Regions from separate parts of the Paenibacillus woosongensis genome, predicted to be linked through region 2. Evidence: riboswitches for the same ligand, from Rfam matches in the RefSeq annotation. Region 2 holds a riboswitch; the other holds the start of a gene.
What was found. A riboswitch is a leader RNA that binds a small molecule or an ion and turns the genes downstream of it on or off. The one in region 2 is predicted to bind FMN.
Positions count from the first base shown of each region.

Region 1: another riboswitch for FMN. It lies ahead of QNH46_RS06420 (DMT family transporter); the one in region 2 lies ahead of ribD (bifunctional diaminohydroxyphosphoribosylaminopyrimidine deaminase/5-amino-6-(5-phosphoribosylamino)uracil reductase RibD).

Region 1 is NZ_CP126084.1:1,469,783-1,479,904, reverse strand. Features, by position in the region: gene QNH46_RS06425 (choice-of-anchor I family protein) at 1-2,001, opposite strand, end outside; gene QNH46_RS06420 (DMT family transporter) at 2,683-3,663, opposite strand; FMN riboswitch at 3,792-3,944, opposite strand; gene QNH46_RS06415 (ABC transporter ATP-binding protein) at 4,192-4,944, shown strand; gene QNH46_RS06410 (ABC transporter permease) at 4,932-5,684, shown strand; gene QNH46_RS06405 (hypothetical protein) at 5,932-6,108, opposite strand; gene QNH46_RS06400 (hypothetical protein) at 6,330-6,683, shown strand; gene QNH46_RS06395 (hypothetical protein) at 6,978-7,187, opposite strand; gene QNH46_RS06390 (MetQ/NlpA family ABC transporter substrate-binding protein) at 7,194-8,039, opposite strand; gene QNH46_RS06385 (methionine ABC transporter permease) at 8,099-8,782, opposite strand; gene QNH46_RS06380 (methionine ABC transporter ATP-binding protein) at 8,775-9,539, opposite strand; gene QNH46_RS06375 (stalk domain-containing protein) at 9,768-10,122, opposite strand, start outside.
Region 2 is NZ_CP126084.1:3,209,161-3,219,282, reverse strand. Features, by position in the region: gene lysA (diaminopimelate decarboxylase) at 1-324, shown strand, start outside; gene QNH46_RS14790 (peptidylprolyl isomerase) at 439-876, shown strand; gene tlp (small acid-soluble spore protein Tlp) at 1,035-1,259, opposite strand; gene QNH46_RS14780 (hypothetical protein) at 1,969-2,250, shown strand; FMN riboswitch at 2,384-2,560, shown strand; gene ribD (bifunctional diaminohydroxyphosphoribosylaminopyrimidine deaminase/5-amino-6-(5-phosphoribosylamino)uracil reductase RibD) at 2,878-3,981, shown strand; gene QNH46_RS14770 (riboflavin synthase) at 4,017-4,697, shown strand; gene QNH46_RS14765 (bifunctional 3,4-dihydroxy-2-butanone-4-phosphate synthase/GTP cyclohydrolase II) at 4,743-5,981, shown strand; gene ribH (6,7-dimethyl-8-ribityllumazine synthase) at 6,011-6,478, shown strand; gene QNH46_RS14755 (segregation and condensation protein A) at 6,597-7,394, shown strand; gene scpB (SMC-Scp complex subunit ScpB) at 7,363-7,968, shown strand; gene QNH46_RS14745 (DUF2953 domain-containing protein) at 8,051-8,743, shown strand; gene ytfJ (GerW family sporulation protein) at 8,870-9,334, shown strand; gene QNH46_RS14735 (D-alanyl-D-alanine carboxypeptidase family protein) at 9,482-10,122, shown strand, end outside.

The sequences.
Region 1 (10,122 bases), 1.7 Mb from region 2:
CGCCATAGCCATGCCATAGCCGTCTTCGCTGATTGCCGTAACCTCCGCACTCCCGGCAGATACAGGTGTAACGAGGCCATCTCCATTTACCGCCGCGATACCGGGATTGGAGGATGTCCAGTTCACACCGATTTGGCCAACGCCGACGGCGTCCACCACTGCCGTCAGCTTCTCCCCGGCACCGCCCAAATTAAGGCGCAAGTCCGTCTTATTCAAGGTTACCTTAGTAACCTCCAACTCCAGGACAGTCACGGTGCCGCCAACCTCGTTTGCAACAAGCAGCAGCGGGCGCCCCGTCGGGCTGTCTGGCGCAGGAATGAACTCCAGTCCCTCCGGCCCCGTATCGGTATCCAGGCCCGCGCCGAAATCGCGTGTATTCGTATAATTGACGAATTCCGGCGCCGCCGGGTCAGTCACGTCATAAGTCATCACGCCGCCGATCCGCTCCAGCCCGATAAAAGCAAACACTTTATCGCCGACCCGGCCAACCGAGACGTATTCGGGCTCAGGGCCTTTTTTGCCGCTGCGATCATCCTTCTCTGCCTTGCTGTTGCTCGCATTGAAATAATCCGGCAGACGCTGAGCTGTAATTTGCTCAAAATCACTGCCGCTATCATACACAAGCCGCATGTCCGCAGCATTCCATATGGAGAAAGAACGTCCCCCGTACAAATAGACCTCGTCGTTCCCCATATCCCCGGCGACCTCGACTTTATCGTAAACCGTTCCCTTGCCCTCTAGAAACTGCGCTGCCGCAGAGTCGGGGTTCAGCCGGGTTCGCAGCTTGCCAAGCGTTGTGCCGTTCACCCGGTCAGGCCATTCGGTGACATCTCCTTCATTGGCCGTAAACAGATAGGTCTGACCGCCAAAATCATAGGCAGCTATTCCATCCGGCATATATTGGCCGAAGAATGGAACATTCTCCAGCTTGATCGTCCCGTCCTTCACCAAGTCCAACGAATTGGCCGGGTCGTTTAAATCTTTCACTCCTAGCCCGCGCACGGCTGTTACCGTTTTGGCGACGATATCGATCTCAGCGATCGCATTGTTCTCTTGCAGCGACACATAAGCGGTCTCTCCATCTGAAGAAAGGGCAATATACTCCGGTTCCAAATCGAACAAGGCATCGGCTTTATTCCCCGGACCAGTGATGCTGCCGTCTGCGCCGGAAGCTCCACGGATATGCACCAAATCATCGATCACCGCAGGATCATCAAATTTAACATGCGTCACCTCTTCGGTCAGCGTATCGACGATCGTAACGCTGCCTTCCGGATCGATCCCGGCAAGCCGCGGTTCTCCTTCATCCGCCGTCAGTATATAGCGTCCGTCCGGCGTAAACAGAAGCATGTCCGGCTGCACGCCGGCCTCGTAAGTCGTCAGCAAATTCCCGTCCTCATCCATGACGAGTATTTTGCCCGCTTTGGCCGCATCCGCTTCCTGTACTGCTACAGCTATGCGCTTCGTTTCCGCATGTACATCGACGCTGGTCAAGTCGCCGTATTGGAAGCCGTCCGTCTCTGCCAGCTCCTTGACTTGAATCGTCTTCTCCTTCGTTAAAGCACCGCCGGCCAGCTTGACGATATCAAGGCTTGGCGGGTTGGAGGAACCGTTAACGAGGTAGAACCTCCCGTTCCCTTTATTGTATTTCACGATCTCGGCCACGCCGCCGTCCTTGTTGGTGGAGCCAACCCGGTATGAACCGATTTTGCGAATGTAAAGCTTGTCTGTAAAATCGTAAGAGGCCGCTGCAACGTATACATTTTGCGTTACGGAATATGCTTCCGCAGGTTGTCTATGACCGGCTTGTCCGGCATCGGTTTGGAGTTCGCCAGCCTGCGGCCCGCCAGCGCCAATTTCTCCCGCCTCAAGCTGCTCCAAATGATCAAGTGCTGCGTTATCATCTTCAGCATAAGCCGCAGCCCCTGTAAATAGTGAGCCGGCAAGAAGCTGAACCGCCAGCAGTAAATATACAATCCTCCTGCCCATATTTCGCAACATGAATTCCCTCCCTGTATGATGATTACTATCGCCCCCATCATATAGAACAAATGTTATCGTTAACGCTTTAAATGTAGCGCTTTATGTAAATTAGCTGATTGACCCATAAATGCAAAAAAACAGCAGGCTTCTTCTTGTCAGGAAGATGAATCCGCTGGCCTTGTTATACTTTATTGCCATCTCACTGGTGAATATGACCGAGCTGCTCCAAATTTTGCGGTCATTTCTCCGCGATGCGTATCACAAAAAATCGATCACCACCTGCCTTCCACTGGAAGACAACGATGATGATCGATCCGAAAGCAATCATTTCTATATAAAATAAACTATTGAAATGAATGTGCAGCAGGCAGATCAAGTTCATTATATATCAACCGTTGTACTAAGATGCTGTACCATAAGATGCACACCAAACGGTCCTAATTAAATGGAATACAGGCATCTAATCAAACTCCAAACAATTGTTTTAGGGAAGTAGATGGATTTAAGACTCTAAAATCATGGATCCCACCCATCATGGGCAGCTTCTCTCCTTCTAGCGATATGAAATCCATTTAAATCTATTTTTCCCTTCTTGCTGCAAAAACTAACTACTATAAATCCATTTATTTTATTATAAGTTGAACCCAACAAATAAATATGTGGCAAGTACGTACATGTTGTTCATCTTATCTACATGAATTATGAAGACTTAAGTGCCGCATCAGGCGCTGCCTGTGACTGCCGGGAAATCACGAACAGCGTAGCCCAGATCAGCATAAAACCGAAGGCCTGAGCGACCGTGACCATCTCCTGAAAGGCAATCCAGTTGATAAGTACTCCGACCATCGGGAAGCTTAGCTCTGCAAGTGTGGCGACCGAGGCCTTGGTCGTAGTGAGCCCTTTATAGTAGACGAGCAGGCTGAGCAAGCCTGGCAGCAGCGCTTGACCGAGCAAATTCAAGGATACGGCCGCAAAAGCGCCAGCCTCAGTAGGTATGTTCCAAGCTGCCCCTTCGTTCCAGGTAATTGCGAACAACAACGGCAGTGCCAGCACGAAGCGAAGCGAGGTTACCGTCTCGTATTTCATTTGGCCCACCATCAGACGGCCCATTACTGTAGAACCGCCCCACAGCGCCGCCGCGCCAAGCGACAGCAGGCTGCCGACCTGTACAATTTCGCTCCAGTGCCCGATCGGCAGGGTAAAGCCGAAGGTCAGCAGATAGGTGCCGGCCAGTGCCAGAATAATCAGCCAAGAGAAATGACGCGGCAGCCGTTCCTTCAGCAACATTCTTGCCAGGACGATCGCAAACAGCGGCTGGAGCTTCTGCAGAAGCAGAACGGCATTGGGATTGCCATGAACGAGTCCCATCGTGAACAGGATGGTGGCTATGGCCGATCCGCCCCACGAAATGAAGAGCAGGGCTCCGGCTTGCTTCCAGCCCAATCCTCGCAGCTCCTGGCGATTCTTCCACATGACCGGAATGGCAATCAAGGCGATGATGATATGCTCCAGCAGCACGATTTGCGCCGATGTGAGCGACTTGAGCAAAATGATGCGAAATAGCGGATCGGCCCCCCAAAGGGCAGCTCCGAGAACGACTAGCCAGAACCCGCTTTTCGGTCGGGCGGCCTGCAGCGGCAGCGAAGGTTTGATTTTGACTCCTACAGTTGCGTTTTCCATCTTGCAGTCTCCTTACCTTGAATACGGAGTCTTATGTGCAGAAAACCCCCGTCATCGACATCGTCGACCTGTACGGGGGCTGATCAAATAAGCTTGCCTGGACATGACAAATCCGCAGCATGCTTACCCTTGATCTTCTCCCATCCGGACTTTACCGTCGGCCCTGGATTTTCACCAGATCAGTCCCTGCCTCATTCAGACAGGGAGTCGCGGGCTGAAGGCCGTTCAAGGAACGGACTATCACCGCCGGTCAGGAATTTCACCTTACCCCGAAGATCCATATTCAAATGTTATTTTTGTTATTATCAAGCTCTGTTTGTTGCCTTGAATTTAGAATACTACAAATTAATACTTATTCCAGTGAAGGAAGTCACACTTGAAACCATCCCATGACATGTTTCATGTAAATTCATTTCACTTTCAATTATTATAACATTATTTCATACGTTGTGTAATCCACTTTTTATTCCAACGGTTTGTTAAAATGTACTATATAAATATCCTGTAAAAAAAGAGGTGCCCACCATCTTGCCTACTCTGCTTGAATTGGAACAATTGAAGAAGAGCCATGCCGACTCGCCCGGGACTCTTCTATTTAGCAATGTCAGCGCAGCGGTAGCCCGCCACGACCGCGTTGCCCTTCTGGGCATGTCAGGGCAAGGCAAAAGCACCTTGCTGCGAATTTTATCCCTGCTGGATATAGCCGATGAAGGCGATATCCGCCTAGAGGGCATATCTTCCACGCAAATCGATCCTATAGAATGGCGCAAAGCTGTCTGCTACGTGGCCCAGCAGGCCGTTATGCTGCCCGGCAGCGTCGAGGATAATTTGCGGACGGTGCATCAATTGCACCGCATTCCTTACGACGCTCCGCTTGTGGGCAAGCTGCTTGCACAAGCAGGCCTTGAGACGATCGACCTCAGCAAAACTGCAGCCGATTTATCCGGCGGGGAGAAGCAGCGCATCGCCCTGATCCGGTCGCTGCTGCTGCGGCCAAAAATACTATTGCTCGACGAAATCACAGCTTCGCTGGATCAGAGCAACGCCATAAGGGTAGAAGAACTGCTTCAACAATGGCATCGCCAGGAAGGCACCGCCATGATCTGGGTGACGCATCAACTGGAGCAGGCTGCCCGGATCAGCGATTATGTCTGGTTTATGGGTGATCACACCTTGCTGGAAAGGACACCGGCGAAGCAGTTTTTTGAGCAGCCTGAGACAGGTCTTGCCCGCAAATTCCTGAATCAGCCGCTGGACAGAGGTGAATTATGTCTCTCTTAGCACTCAGCTTTACAATCATTTTCGTGATGGTCACGATGCTGATCTCCGTATGGCAGAAGCTTGATCTGGAGAAGGATATCGCCAGCGGAACGATCCGTGCCGCTGCGCAGCTGCTGTTCGTCGGCTATGTGCTTCAGTTTGTATTTAACAGCAATCATCCGTTATTCATCATAGCCATCGTCATATTCATGATTACCGTCGCTGCCAGCAATGCCGCCAAGCGGGGCAAAGGACTGGCAGGAATCTGGTGGAGAGTAGCCATCGCCATTGCAGCCACGGAATTGCTCATGATGGGCCTCTTGCTGGGTCTGGACATTATAGAGCCAACACCCCAATACATCATTCCGATCAGCGGCATGACCATTGGCAACGCCATGGTGGTAGCCGGATTGTTCCTGAACCAGTTCAAACGCGATATCCTTGCCTCGCGCGGCGAAATCGAAACGCTGCTCTCCCTGGGCGCATCCGCTCGGAGATCGGTTCAGGATGTCATGAAACGCTCCGTGAAATCGAGTATGATCCCGACGATCGATGGAATGAAAACCGTTGGGCTCGTCCAGCTGCCGGGCATGATGACCGGCATGATCATCGCCGGAGCCGATCCCGTCGAGGCGGTTCGCTATCAAATTCTGATCGTATTTGCCTTTACCAGCTCCGCCGCCATTACCAGCATCCTGCTCAGCACGCTCAGCTACCGTCAATGGTTTACGAAGGATTTGCGTCTGCGCCGGGTCGAATAACGATATGACATTTGTACGTGAAGCATGAATGATACAGTTCGGCGAAGGTAAATGGCCACCTGCTTCAAATCCTGTTCATTCTCCTCGAAGTCTCGCATCAAAGAAATCATACTTGTATATTTTCCGAGCAGGAATTTCGTACGCTGGATTTCCTGCTCACTTGCTTTCGGAAAGAGGATATAGGGGTCTTCGTTGTGAAAATATTTTGTGTAATAATATACGGGATATTTTCAGTGTGATTTGAGAATCAATACTCTCCGCCCCGTTTGTGGTACCGTCCACTCTTCATTGCTATTTGTGGAGCAGCCCTATCCAATCGACTACTTACAACTATGTTTGGCAGCTTATCCGCTCCGATCCGCTGAAGGTGCACATTGATCTGCTCCGAAGTCCATGATTCCGTCTTAAGTCCTTCGTCCAGCATCACCATACCCCCTTACGCGCTATATGATTGAACTGTGCATTAACTTATCAACTCAAACTCATCATGTAAGCATAGTCATCTATCTATTACATTTACTAATATCATCCTAATCTTATATTCAATTAAATACCTTTAATTTCTATATTTACATATTATATTTAAAATATAATTGATTTTTTTTCCATAAATGTATATATTAATTAAAAAAGGAGGTGTAATCTATGAAATTTAGTTTAAAAAGAATATCTTTTATCACTCTCTTCTTGACATTTTTAATTGCTATTACTTCAGTATTGCCAGCATCAACAGCCAGTGCAGCAAATAAGGCTAATGACTTCTATGATACCTCTCCGAAATATGTAGAAGTTTCTAGAACTATTAATTTTGGAAAGGGAGAGAAAGATTCTTCTGGTCCATCACTTAATTACTACCACATTACTTACTTTCCAGCTGGTAGGTTTACAGGAACACTACAACTGGTTAATCCTTACCTCACCGTTATTAGTAACGATGGTTCAGGTTACCATTATGTGACCTATAAGGGTTACGTTTACTTCAATCCATATTGGCCTTAATAGATCAGGAGCATTCAGTTAACATAGAATGCTCCTTTTCTCTACTCATTAGGTAATATCTTCGCAGTCACATGCCTTGGTTGTTCGTAACCGCGCTCAGGACATACAAATGAGTCACTGTCCTTTTTCTTCTGCTTCTCCCAGCTCCCAAGCCTCACACCAAAACGGTAATGTATCAATTTCGTATGTTAAGGGATTAAGTTAAAGAGGCTATTATCATATGCCAGATGATGATTCGCACAAAGAACACCGCCAGTGTCTCCGCCATCCGTCATCCAGTCTGGGACATCTCCATCAAGTCCAGAACTCGGCTTCTCCTGATGAAGAATTCTCTACTTCTGGCTCTCCACCTTCTTGCTCATCATTTGCGCCATCTTCTTCATGCTTTGAGTCCTGATACACTTCTCTGAAATCTAGGGCAGCCTGTGGATCACCTATATCGTTAGAAGCAAAAATCCGGGGCCTCCCGCATGGGGAAGTCCCGGATTTTTGTGTAATGTTCATTTGAAATCATTCGAAAGCAGGAATGGCGATTTCATCGTAATTGTCTTGCAGGAACTGCTTCACCTCAGGACCGGACATGGCCTTGGCCAGCTTCTGCACCGCTTCGGAGTCCTTGTTATCCTCGCGGGCTACTAGCGTAATCGCGAAATCGGATTCCGCCGTCTCGGTCAATAGCGCGTCCTTCTTCGGCGTCAAGCCGAGCGGGCTCGCATAAGCCGGCGTCATGAGCACGAGATCCGCATCGTCCAGCATCCGCGCCAGCATAAGCAAATCCACTTCCTCGAACTTATAGTTCTTCTCATTTTCGATAATATCTGCTTGCGTCGCTTCAATGCCGACGCCTTCCTTCAGCTTGATAATGCCGGCTTTATCCAGCATATCCAGCGAACGTCCAATGTTGGAAGGGTCGTTAGCGATGGCGATCACCGCGCCCTCCGGCAGCTCCTCCATCGATTTATAACGCTTCGAATAAGCGCCGTATACAGCGTGATAGATTGGTTGTACAGCTACCAGATCAGCATTCTTGTTCTGGTTGTACTGCTCCATATACGGGACGTGCTGAAAGAAGTTGACGTCCACTTCCTTATTCGCCAGCGCATCGTTCGGCTGGATATTGTCCGACAATACGACAAGCTCCAGATTAACGCCTTCTTCCTTCAGCAGCGGCTGAACGAGCTCAAGGATCTCGGTCATCGGCGGAATAAGGGTTGCCACTTTAAGCGTGACCTCCTCCTGCTGCTGCTGCGATTCCGCAGGCGAAGCCTCCTTATTCGCTGCGCCGCTGTCCGCTTGTTTACCGCAGCCGGCCACAACAACCATTAGTAATGAGAGCATGAGCATCCATTTTTTCATCGTATGTTTCCCTCCGAATATTTCTCTAAGTATAATGTAAAAAATTATAAATCTTGCAGCTATGACCGCTTATCCAGCAACTTGGAAATCGTCGTGCCTGCATATTGAATACCCTGTACCAGCACGATCATCAATAGGATCACCCCGGTCATCAGTTCCGTCTCAAAACGCTGATATCCGTATCGAATGGCAAAATCGCCAATCCCGCCGCCTCCGACGATCCCCACGACAGTTGAATAGGAAATATAGCTGATCGTCGACGTAGTTAATCCCAGCACGAGGCCTGATCGAGCCTCCACGTACAGAAACTTGACGATCATCTCCAGCTTGGACGCACCCATCGAGCGCGCCGCTTCGATCACGCCGCGAGGCACATCGAGCAGCGCCTGCTCCACCTGCCGGGCATAGAGCGCAATCGCCACGACCGACAAAGGTATCGAGGCCGCCACCGTGCCGATTGCTGTACCCACAATGATCCGGGTGAGCGGAATCATGAAGACAACCAGCAGCAGAAACGGGAAGGAGCGGATGATATTGACGAGGCCGTTAAGCAGCCATGAGCAGGTGCGGTTTTCGTAGATCTGGCCTTTACGGCACAGGAACAGCAGGGTGCCGACAGGCAGGCCGCAGACGATGGCAGCGGCAACCGATATTCCCACCATGAAGAAGGTCTCGCCGATCGCCTTCCTGATTTCAGCCTCGTATTGAATCATACTGTCCAGCATGACAGAAATATCAAACATCGCTAAGCCCCTCCGTACCCAACAGCTGTTCCCTGTACGATTTCGGTGACAGGATCGCAGAGGCACGGTTCTGAGGCTGCAGTGCAAAGCTGTCCGTCAACCGGCCGTCCTCCATCACGGAGACCCGTTGGCATAGCTGCGCTACCACATCCATCTCGTGCGTGACGATAATGATCGTGACGCCCAAGGTCTCGTTCACATGCCTCAAGACGCCAAGGATATCATTCGTCGTATTCGGATCGAGGGATGAGGTCGGCTCGTCGCAGAGCAGTACCTTCGGGTGATTCGCCAGAGCGCGGGCTATCGCTACCCGCTGCTTCTGCCCTCCGCTAAGCGCCGCCGGGTATTCCTCCGCCTTGTCCGATAACCCGACAAACCGCAGGCACTCGCGAACCCGCTCAGCCCGTTCCTTCCTCGGCAGGCCAGCCAACTCCAGGGGAACGGAGACATTGCCGCTGACCGTACGATTCTGAAGCAAGTTGAATTGCTGAAAAATCATGCCGATGGATCTTCTCGCCCGGCGCAGCTCGCCTTCACTCAGGACGGTCCAATCCTGGCCTGCTATGATGACCCTCCCTGCATCCGGAGCTTCCAGCATATTCATCAGCCGCAGCAGCGTGGATTTTCCTGCGCCGCTAGGTCCGATGATGCCATGAATCGTTCCTTCCTCAACCGTGAGAGTTACTTCCTGAACCGCAGCTAATCTGTCATTTCGCTGCTGGCCATAGCTCTTGCTAACCTCCTGCAGGGATATCATTCGATTGTCCCCCTTTAACCATCTTGAAATTGTACTACTAATTTCAAACATCTGTTATACTCTATATCTTGTTATGATTATACGTGATTAGAGTCACTGTGTCACTAATTTTAATAAATACACTAATCTACAACATAGCAATAACCATGCAAAAAACCGAAAGACGGCCGCATACAAGCGGTTATCTCTCGGCTTTAAAGCTGATTATTTACATAGACATAATTTAAATTAATTCTCCAGCCAGCTTTCGTCCCAAATGACGTAGCCCGTGGAATCCTCCCCGGCCGGTCCGATAAATTTAACGTACAGCTCGGTTGTGTTGTTAGGCAGCACCAGGACGTTTTCTGCTACGGTGCCGTTTTCGATTTTACCGGTTGCAAAGGCTTGTCCATCCTTGTCGGCAATCGTATAGCTTCCAGAGTATACTTTATCGGACTTCGGCGTTTTGAAGCCAACCAACACGCCGACTTTTTTCGTGCCGTCCTTGACTTTAAAAGCAACGCCTTGTCCGGCACTGTTCACGCCCGTAACCATAAATGCGGCTTCGTATTGCGTCTCTCCGAACTGCAAATCAGCCTTGTTC
Region 2 (10,122 bases):
AAATACGAGGCCATGCTGGCGAACCGGGGCAATGATGACAACGAAGAGACGGTGTCGATTGCCGGCAAATGCTGTGAGAGCGGGGATATGCTCATTTGGGATCTGGAGCTGCCTAAGGCTAACCAGGGAGATCTGCTTGCTGTATCCTGCACAGGAGCGTATAACTACGCCATGGCCAGCAATTATAACCGTATTCGGCGTCCGGCGGTCATCTTCGTCCAGGATGGGGTTAGCGACGTTGTCGTTAAGCGCGAGACGCTGGAGGATATCATCTCGTGCGATGTCATTCCCGAGCGTATTTCCAAGCAGCCTTCGTTTAAATAAGGCTTAATCGTTCCGCCGCCAAAATTGGCGGCGGATTTTTTTGCTCATAACCCGATTTCATAGTAAACTGTAAGAGGTTTGTCTTACTGAGAATAAAGAAGGAAGTGATCCGATATGAAAAAAGGCAAGATCGTACTGGAAAAAGGCGGAGAGGTAGAAATTCAATTTTTGCCGGAAGAAGCGCCGGGCACTGTAGCAAACTTCGAGAAGCTGGCTAACTCCGGCTTCTATAACGGACTAACGTTCCACCGTGTTATCCCTGGTTTCGTGGCCCAAGGCGGCTGCCCAACTGGAAACGGCACAGGCGGACCTGGCTACACCATCAAATGCGAGACGGCTACGAATACGACGAAGCACGAGCGTGGCGTGCTGTCTATGGCGCATGCGGGCAAAGATACGGGCGGAAGCCAGTTCTTTATCGTTTATGAGCCACAGCCGCATTTAAACGGGGTACACACGGTGTTCGGAAAAGTGACCTCCGGCATGGAGTTTGTGGACGAAATCCGTCCTGGCGACAAAATGAAGGAAGTTACCGTTTGGGACGAAGCTTAATTAAAGCGAAGCTTGAAGAAGAATGGCATCGATCGGGAGATCGCTGTCATTTTTTTATTGAGGATGAACATAGTTGAAATAGCCAATAGGAAAGAGAGAACACAGGATAGGATGATCCTGGTTCTCTCTGAAGTTAAGAGTTAACAGGCAGGTTTGGATTACTTTCGAGCGTCGGCGGCTTCGTCTTTAACCTCTTCGCGGAAGCCTTCGATACTGTGCAAACGGCGTTCATTTTTAGCCTCGATTTGGGCCTTCTCTTCGCCGCTGATTTCGTCGGCATGCTCGCTTAAATAATCCTGTCCTTCACGGAAATTTTCAATGGTATCCTGGATGGCATCCTGTAATTTCTCCACATTATCGGAACGATCGTCCGGCTTGGCCACAATAATTACCTCCTTGTCAGCATGTTGTATGTAATTTTCCCGCCGACAAACGCTTTTATGCAAAGTGGCCGCTTGGTTTATTTCTCTGCAAGTACTCCCGGTCATAATAGCTTTTTCTCATCTGCGGTTATGTTCGAATCTTTCGTCGTAATAAAGGTCCTGCCAGCTAAACCGTGAATGTCCTCGTTTCATCTACTCACCTCACTGTTCCTTTTTTATGTTACCAAAATGGTATTATCACATAGTTAGCTCACGACAAATTTTAAGATTCCTTCTTAGCTAGAAAAGTACGCCGGGAAGCAGGAATATTATTAATTTTATTAGATATAAACAAGATTCTCTGTTATTTCATATTGTGTTCTCAGCTCCATCATGTTTTAATGTTAAGTAATCTCTTGTTACCAATTAGGTAATAATAGCATGAAATTTATGAATAATCAAACAAATGTTCTTATTATACCTTAAATTTACTAAAAATTAATTCACTAGTATTTTTTCTTATGTTTCAGGTGCTAATTTTGCATACCTATTGAAAATAATAGCTTGAAATTGAGTATTGCTAGAGATATTCTGTTCATCAAATAGATTGCTACCTAGTACCTACTACTAACGAATTAATGCAACCGTTTAGTTTGACAGTATTTTGCGCAAACGTAACCGGTTAAAAATAAAAAAAGTAAAAATTGATTGAAGTGGGAGGAGGACTCTTATGTATAGCTGTATCCATTGCGGTAGCGTCTACTTGAGAAAAGAGGATGCGGAAAAATGCGTTGATCAGGAGGTTGAGACGCCGCTTATTGAAGTGGGGAAACTATTAATAGATCACTCTTATGACCGGGAAACAGTCATCCGGTGCTTCAGTATCAAGAAAGCGGGGCATGAAATTTCCTATCAATTTGAGTGGCTTGAACCAGAAGGAAATGAGTGGAAATACGTATTTACTGTAAACAGCAATCGCTGCTTGAAGGATCATTTTTCAGAGCAAATATGATTGCAAGTTCAAATGAACAATAGGGTTGTGCAAGGTGTCCATGCAGATTAGCGCCTTGCTTTTTATTTTTTTTGGTGGTAACATCTTTACGAAGCCATTAATCAACACATTTAAGACAATAAAATATTTCCAACGTTAACTTCGGGGCAGGGTGAAATTCCCTACCGACGGTGATGACTGCTTGAAGACTCGATAGAATGAGTTTGAAGCTAGTACAAGTCCGTGACCCGCTTGCGCTACATAAGAAGCTTGCGGCTGAGCCGGTGAGATTCCGGGACCGACAGTATAGTCTGGATGGGAGAAGGAGACGCAGGATATATGACGTATCGACTACGAGTATATCTAATATAATCAAAGCATATTCTTTAAGTTCCAATTTTCACAATGACATGTTCATTCATGAGAATCATGTCATGTTGGAAACCGGGATACTTAAAGAGTTGGTTGAGCGACGACGGCTTGGGCTGCTTTTTGATGATTGGCCCCTATGTTCCGTTATGTTTTCGCATACCCAACTTTGTGTGCTTTCATTTTGCGTACATTTGCTCTCATGCCCCATCGGATTCCGGTGGGGCTTATTTGTTTGCTGCCGATGTTGCTTGAAGCAGGGTGGAGGTGAAACATATTTTGGAGATCATTAATGATGAGTACTATATGAGGCTAGCCCTGGACATGGCGGGCCGGTCTCAGGGACAAACCGGCATCAACCCGGTGGTTGGGTCCGTTATTGTAAAGGATGGAGCTGTCATCGGTCTTGGCAGTCACTTGAAGCGGGGAACTCCGCATGCGGAAGTTCATGCGCTGAATATGGCCGGCGAGGCGGCAGAAGGCAGCACGGTTTACGTGACGCTAGAGCCGTGCAGCCATCACGGGGCAACGCCTCCATGCAGCGAAGGCCTGGTCAAGGCCGGGGTAAGCCGCGTAGTTGTTGCTTGCGAAGACCCAAATCCACAAGTGGCCGGTAAAGGTATAGAGCTGCTGCGGCGAAACGGAATCGAGGTGGAGGTCGGTGTCCTGCGGGATGAGGCGATAAAGCTAAACCGGAAATTCATCAAATTCATTACGACCGGGATGCCGTATGTCACGATTAAGACCGCCAGTACGCTGGACGGGAAAATCGCTTCTAAAAACGGTGACAGCAAATGGATTTCAAACGCTGCATCAAGGGAGCGCGTACACACGATGCGCCATCGCCATCATGGGATTATGGTCGGTGTGGATACGGTGATCGCTGATGATCCTTCTTTAACGACGAGGCTATCGGTACCTGGCATTTCGCCGGCGAGAATCGTTGTCGACTCGACTCTTCGTATACCTGATGAAGCCAAGGTGCTCAGCGATAACGCCGTACAGACGATTGTGCTGACGACGGAGAAGGCTTCTGAAGCCAGGCGGGCACAGTTAACCGAGCGGGGAATCCAGGTTATTGTTAGCGGCAAAGGGCCGCAGGTCGATCTTCGTTCCGGATTGCGCAGGCTTGGCGAACTCGGCATTTCTTCGCTGCTTGTCGAAGGGGGAGGACGTCTTAACGGATCACTGCTTAATGGCAAACTGGTTGATGAGGTGGTTTTATTCATGGCGCCAAAAATCATCGGCGGTCTGAATGCGCCAGGCACCTTTGTGTTTGATGGCTTCGAACTTATGAAGGATGCGGTTGTCTTAAACGATATAACCGTGGAGCAGATCGGCGATAATGTTTGCATTTCGGGATATCCCGCTTGGAATGAATAGAGAATTTCAGAAGTTAATGGAAGGAGGGGGCTGAGTTGTTTACCGGGCTAGTGGAGGAAGTAGGCGCCATCAAATCGGTTCAAAGCAAGGGCGAGGCGATGGTCATCAGCATATTTGCAAACACGGTGACCCAAGGGATGAAGCTGGGGGACAGCGTCGCTGTCAACGGGGTGTGCCTGACGGCCACGCATTTTGACCGTTCATCCTTTTCGGTAGACGTTATGCCGCAAACGTACCGCCATACGAACCTGAGCCAGCTCAGATCGGGCAGCAAAGTAAACCTGGAACGAGCTATGGCTGCAAACGGCCGTTTTGGCGGACATATCGTTCAGGGGCACGTAGACGGAGTAGGAACGATCACGGGAGTGAAGCAGGATCAGAATGCGGTCGTCTTCGAAATTTCCCCTGCGAAGAAATCCCTGTTTAAATACATTATTCCTAAAGGCTCCATTACGGTCGATGGAATAAGCCTTACAGTCGTCCGCGCGGGAGGGCCTATCTTCAGCGTATCGATCATTCCCCATACTTTGGCAGAAACCGTTCTGGCGCATAAACGCCAGGGGGATACCGTTAATCTGGAATGCGATATCCTTGGCAAATATGTTGAGCATTTGCTCGCGTTCGGGAAAAAGAATTACGAGGATGAGCCGTCCGAGACCGAAGACTCCTCAATAGGCATCGATATGCCGTTTCTGATGAAGAACGGGTTCGCATAAGTCATATTGCTTCAATTAATCGTGCAGCTATAGGAGGGACCTATTATGAGTGATATTCAATTGGACCGGGTGGAGGAGGCCATTTACGAGCTCATGCGCGGCAAAGTCATTATCGTTGTCGATGATGAGGACCGGGAGAATGAAGGGGATTTCGTGGCTCTTGCCGAGAAGGCGACGCCTGAGGTCATCAACTTCATGATTACCGAAGGGCGCGGGCTCGTCTGTCTGCCGATTACTTCGGAGCGGGCGGAAGAGCTTGATTTAAAACCGATGGTTGCGCAAAATACGGACTATCATGGTACGGCTTTTACCGTATCGATCGACCATGTCGACACAACAACCGGCATATCGGCCTATGAACGTTCGCTTACGGTGAAGGCGATCATGGATCCCAGCGCGAAGCCTTCCGACTTCCGCAGACCAGGGCATATGTTCCCGTTGATCGCGAAGAAGGGCGGTGTTCTGCGGCGTGCAGGGCATACGGAAGCGGCGGTCGATCTAGCGCGGATGTGCGGTTCATATCCAGCCGGCGTCATCTGCGAAGTGATTAAGGAAGACGGAACGATGGCGCGCTTGCCGGATCTTGTGCAGATTGCCAAGCAGTTCGACTTGAAGCTGATCAGCGTCAAGGATTTGATTCATTACCGCAACGAGAAGGAGAAGCTCGTTACTCGGGAGGTGGAGGTACGCATGCCGACCGACTACGGTGAGTTCCGCGCGATCGCGTATACGAACGATGTAGACGCCAAGGAGCATGTCGCTCTCGTCAAAGGGGAAATCAGCAGCGAGGAGCCTGTGCTGGTGCGGGTCCATTCCGAGTGTCTGACCGGAGACGTGTTCCATTCCCACCGCTGCGATTGCGGGCCGCAATTCGAGGCAGCACTAAGGCAAATCGAAGAGGAAGGCAGCGGTGTCCTGCTATACATGCGCCAGGAAGGACGGGGCATTGGGCTGGTCAACAAGCTCAAGGCTTACAAGCTGCAGGAGCAAGGACTGGATACGGTTGATGCCAACCTGAAGCTCGGCTTCCCGGCTGACCTGCGAGATTACGGCATCGGCGCGCAGATTCTGAAGGATCTTGGCGTCCGTCAGATCCGGCTGCTAACCAACAATCCTCGTAAAATTACCGGACTTGAGGGCTACGGTCTGCAAGTCGTGGAACGTGTCCCTATCCAAATGAAGGAAAATGAGGACAACAGCAATTATTTGCATACGAAGCAGAAGAAACTGGGGCATTTGCTTCATTTTGACGACATCGAGCAGAACGAAACATCGGGCAATTAGACCATCATATAAATTGGAGGAATTGATTTATGGCACAAGTATTTGAAGGACATCTTGTCTCGGAAGGTTTGAAATATGGGATCGTCGTTGGCCGCTTTAACGAGTTTATAACGAGCAAGCTGCTTGGCGGTGCGCTGGACGCATTGAAACGTCATGGTGTAAAAGATGAGGAGGTAAACGTAGCCTGGGTTCCCGGAGCATTCGAGATTCCGTTTGCCGCACAAAAGATGGCCGAAAGCGGCAAATACGATGCCGTCATTACGCTAGGTACGGTCATCCGTGGATCAACGTCTCATTATGATTATGTATGCAACGAAGTCGCTAAGGGCGTAGCCGCGATCGGATTGAAAACAGGTGTTCCGACGATCTTCGGTGTAGTGACTACGGAGAATATCGAGCAGGCCATCGAGCGCGCAGGCACGAAGGCAGGCAACAAAGGCTGGGATGCTGCAATGGCTGCAATCGAAATGGCCAACTTGACGAATTTGCTAAAATAGTGCTTATTTAATGTAGTACCCTAAATTAGGGTACTGCATTTTTTATTCACTTTGCGTTCAATAAGGAAAGCAATAAGGAAAGCCTTTTGAACTGCCTCTAACGGGTGGAGGATGTCCATTGACGACAGTAACTTATAAACTGGATACCTTTGAGGGTCCGCTGGACCTGCTGCTTCATCTTATCGATAAGGCAGAGGTCGATATATATCAAATATCAGTCAGTGAAATTACCGATCAATATCTGGAATACCTGGATAACATGCAGGAGCTCGAGCTGGAAATCACGAGCGAGTTTCTCGTTATGGCAGCTACCCTGCTATCGATCAAGAGCAAGCAGCTGCTTCCTAAGCCGCCTGTGATCGAATTCGATGACGATTTCGATTATTTGATGGAGGATGAGGAGGATCCGCGGGACGAGCTGATCCGCAAGCTGATCGAATATCGCAAATACAAGGGGATTGCCGAGCATCTGCACGAGCGGGAATGGGAGCGAAGCCTGATCTTTACGAAGGAGGCCGAGGATTTATCGCCCTTCATGCCGGAAGTGCATGACAATCCCGTAAAAGGGCTGCATGCTGCCGACTTGATCGCTTCGTTTCAGAAGGCGCTGCGCCGCGCCGTGAAACGCAGCTCGGTCGCCCGAATTCACCGGGACGAAATTTCGGTCAAGGATCGGATCCGCGACGTAATCGCTGCGCTGGAGAGTACGGGCAGAGGCGGAAGGCTGCTGTTTTCCAAGCTGCTGCATCCGGAGATGTACCGTCATGAAATCGTGGTCACCTTTCTGGCGATATTGGAGCTGATGAAGATGAAGCAGATCGTATGTTACCAAAACAAACTTTTTGATGACATTGTGATGGAGTGGAGAGGGGAAGTAAAGGCAGATGAATTATCGGGACTTGAAATCGATTATTGAAGGATTGCTGTTCCTGGCCGGAGAGGAGGGCCTCAGCGTAAAGCAGATTGCCGAAGTCACAGAACAGCGCCAGGACATCATCACCGATGCTCTATTGGACATGAAGTCATCCTTTGAGCGGGAGGGGAGGGGACTGCAAATCGTCCAGCTCGCGGGTAATTATCAGCTGGCCACGCTCCCGGAGCATGCAGCCTATTTCGAAAGGCTGGCCTATTCGCCGACCCGCTCGTCCTTGTCCCAGGCTGCGTTGGAGACTTTATCCATCATTGCGTACCGCCAGCCGATAACCCGGATCGAGGTGGAGGAGATTCGCGGCGTCAAGTCGGAACGGGCTATTCATACGCTGGTGAACAAAGACTTGATTCAGGAGGTCGGGCGTGCCGAGGCCATCGGACGGCCAATTTTGTACGGCACGACAGCTGCCTTTTTGGATTATTTTGGCCTAGGCAGCCTGCAGGATTTGCCCGACCTGAACGAGTTTGAAAGTGCGGAGAATTTGGAGGAAGAGACCCAGCTGCTTTTCCAGAAGCTGGAGGAGCAGCAGCTTACGTTTGATGACGTTAATGAGGAGTAGCACAGCCTGCAGCGCATGATTTCCTTTTTACGGAGCCATACTATTTCAAGATCGTCATTTGAATGGTATGGAGGGCTTTCCTGTGTGGATTTGGCTCGGAGTCATCCTGATCCTTTTGCTCGCATGCATTGCTTTGGTCCTCATTTTATTATCTCCGATCAAGTTTCGCTTGGTTGCCCGCAAAGTAAACTGGAACGAAACCGTTCGTATAGAAGTAGTTACGCTTTACGGGTTAACTCGGCTTCGCTATGAAATTCCGTACATCATTTTTAAAAATATGAAGGACGGCTTCAAGGTGGAGCAGAAACATACAAGCAATCTTGAAAAGGGAGAAGCGGATAGCAGTGCGCAGGACATCAATAAAGACAAAGTTCGTTTTTGGGCAGATCAATTTCATGATTTGCTGCGGGCGACAAGAGGGCTAAAGCAATGGATGGCAAGCACGCTAAGGTATGTTACTTTTGACAAGCTGGACTGGTCCACGAATGTTGCTTTGTCCAATGCGGCTCATACCGCAACTTTATCGGGAGTGCTATGGGGCTTGAAAACGACGTTAATCGGGTGGTTATCCTGCTACATACGCTTAAAGCAAAGGCCCAGGCTGTTCGTTGTGCCCGTCTTTGATCAGCCGCCGCAATTTGTCACCGAATTTGAATGCAGCGGCAAAATTCGCTTAGGGCGAGCGCTATACGCCGGATTCGTACTTATTGTTCGTGTGCTAAAGGTAAAAGGCGGATTCAAAAAATGGCTGAGCTTCACCGTCAAAGGAAATTAAGGGAGTTCGCGGTCTTAGGGCCTGCGGGCTCCTTTTGATTTTGTCACGCATATTACGGCCATGTGCTGTGCACACTGTAGAAGTGAAGGTAGTTCTTATTACTTAGGTTGAAGAGGAGGATTAATCATGTCAGATCATCCGATCCAAGGGCTGATGCAAACGGCCATGGAAAATATCAAAGATATGGTGGATGTAAACACAATTGTCGGCGAACCCGTGGAAACGCCGGACGGCAGCGTTATATTGCCGATTAGCCGCGTTGGTTTCGGCTTTGCTGCCGGCGGGAGCGACTATAATACAGATGAGATCCATGAGGCGTCTGCGCACGATAAACAACTGCCTTTTGGCGGAGGCAGCGGCGGAGGCGTGTCGATCAATCCGATCGCTTTTCTCGTTGTCGGGAAGCAGGGCGTGAACATCGTTCCGCTGGATAATCAAACCCATCTGTTTGAGAAAATGATCGATGCCGTTCCATACGTCATGGACAAAATCCAATCGATGTTTCCGAACAACGGCGCGGGAACAACTCCGTCAGCTTCGATTCAGGGGATCCCCGTTCCCGACCATAATACAGGAAATACGTACAGCTAAACAGGCTTGCCAGTCGAAGAGGCTGATCGATCCTTTCCGCCGATTTTCGGGAGGGGTCTTTTTTTGCCGGGAACGGTGGACATACTCCCCTCTTTTCCCGCATATAGTGTACAAGTATTAGCGCTAGAATACCGGAGGAGTCGCATAATGACAATACGCTTGATATTTCGTTACAGCATGGCAGCCATGATGGCTGTATCGTTGCTCATCCCCGTAAACGCAGCAGCATCAAATAAAGCGCCACGTCCGCCGGGAACTCATGCACAGGCGGCATCCCTGATCGACGTGAAGTCGGGACGCATTCTTTACAGCCACAAAGGCGATGTGGAAATGCCAGTGGCCAGCTTGACCAAGATCATGACAGCTATTGTTGCGATCGAGCACGGCAAATTGGATGATGTGGTGACTGTCACTAAAAATGCCTATCGCAAGGAAGGCTCCTCCATCTATCTGGAGCTTGGAGAAGAGATGACGCTGGAAAACTTGCTCTATGGCCTGATGCTTCGCTCAGGGAATGATGCGGCGACAGCGATCGCCGAGCATGTCGGCGGGTCGGAGGAAGGGTTCGTCCATTTAATGAACGAAAAGGTGAAAATGCTGGGGCTCAAGCATACTCAATTCCAGAATCCGCATGGCCTAGATGCGAAGGGGCATTATTCCTCGGCTAACGATTTGGCCGTTATAACCGCTTACAGCCTGCAGAATCCTGTATTTAAGGAAATCGTTAAAACGCGAAGCAAGCGAGCCCCCAACCCGAATAATCCCTGGGATTACAAATGGGATAATAA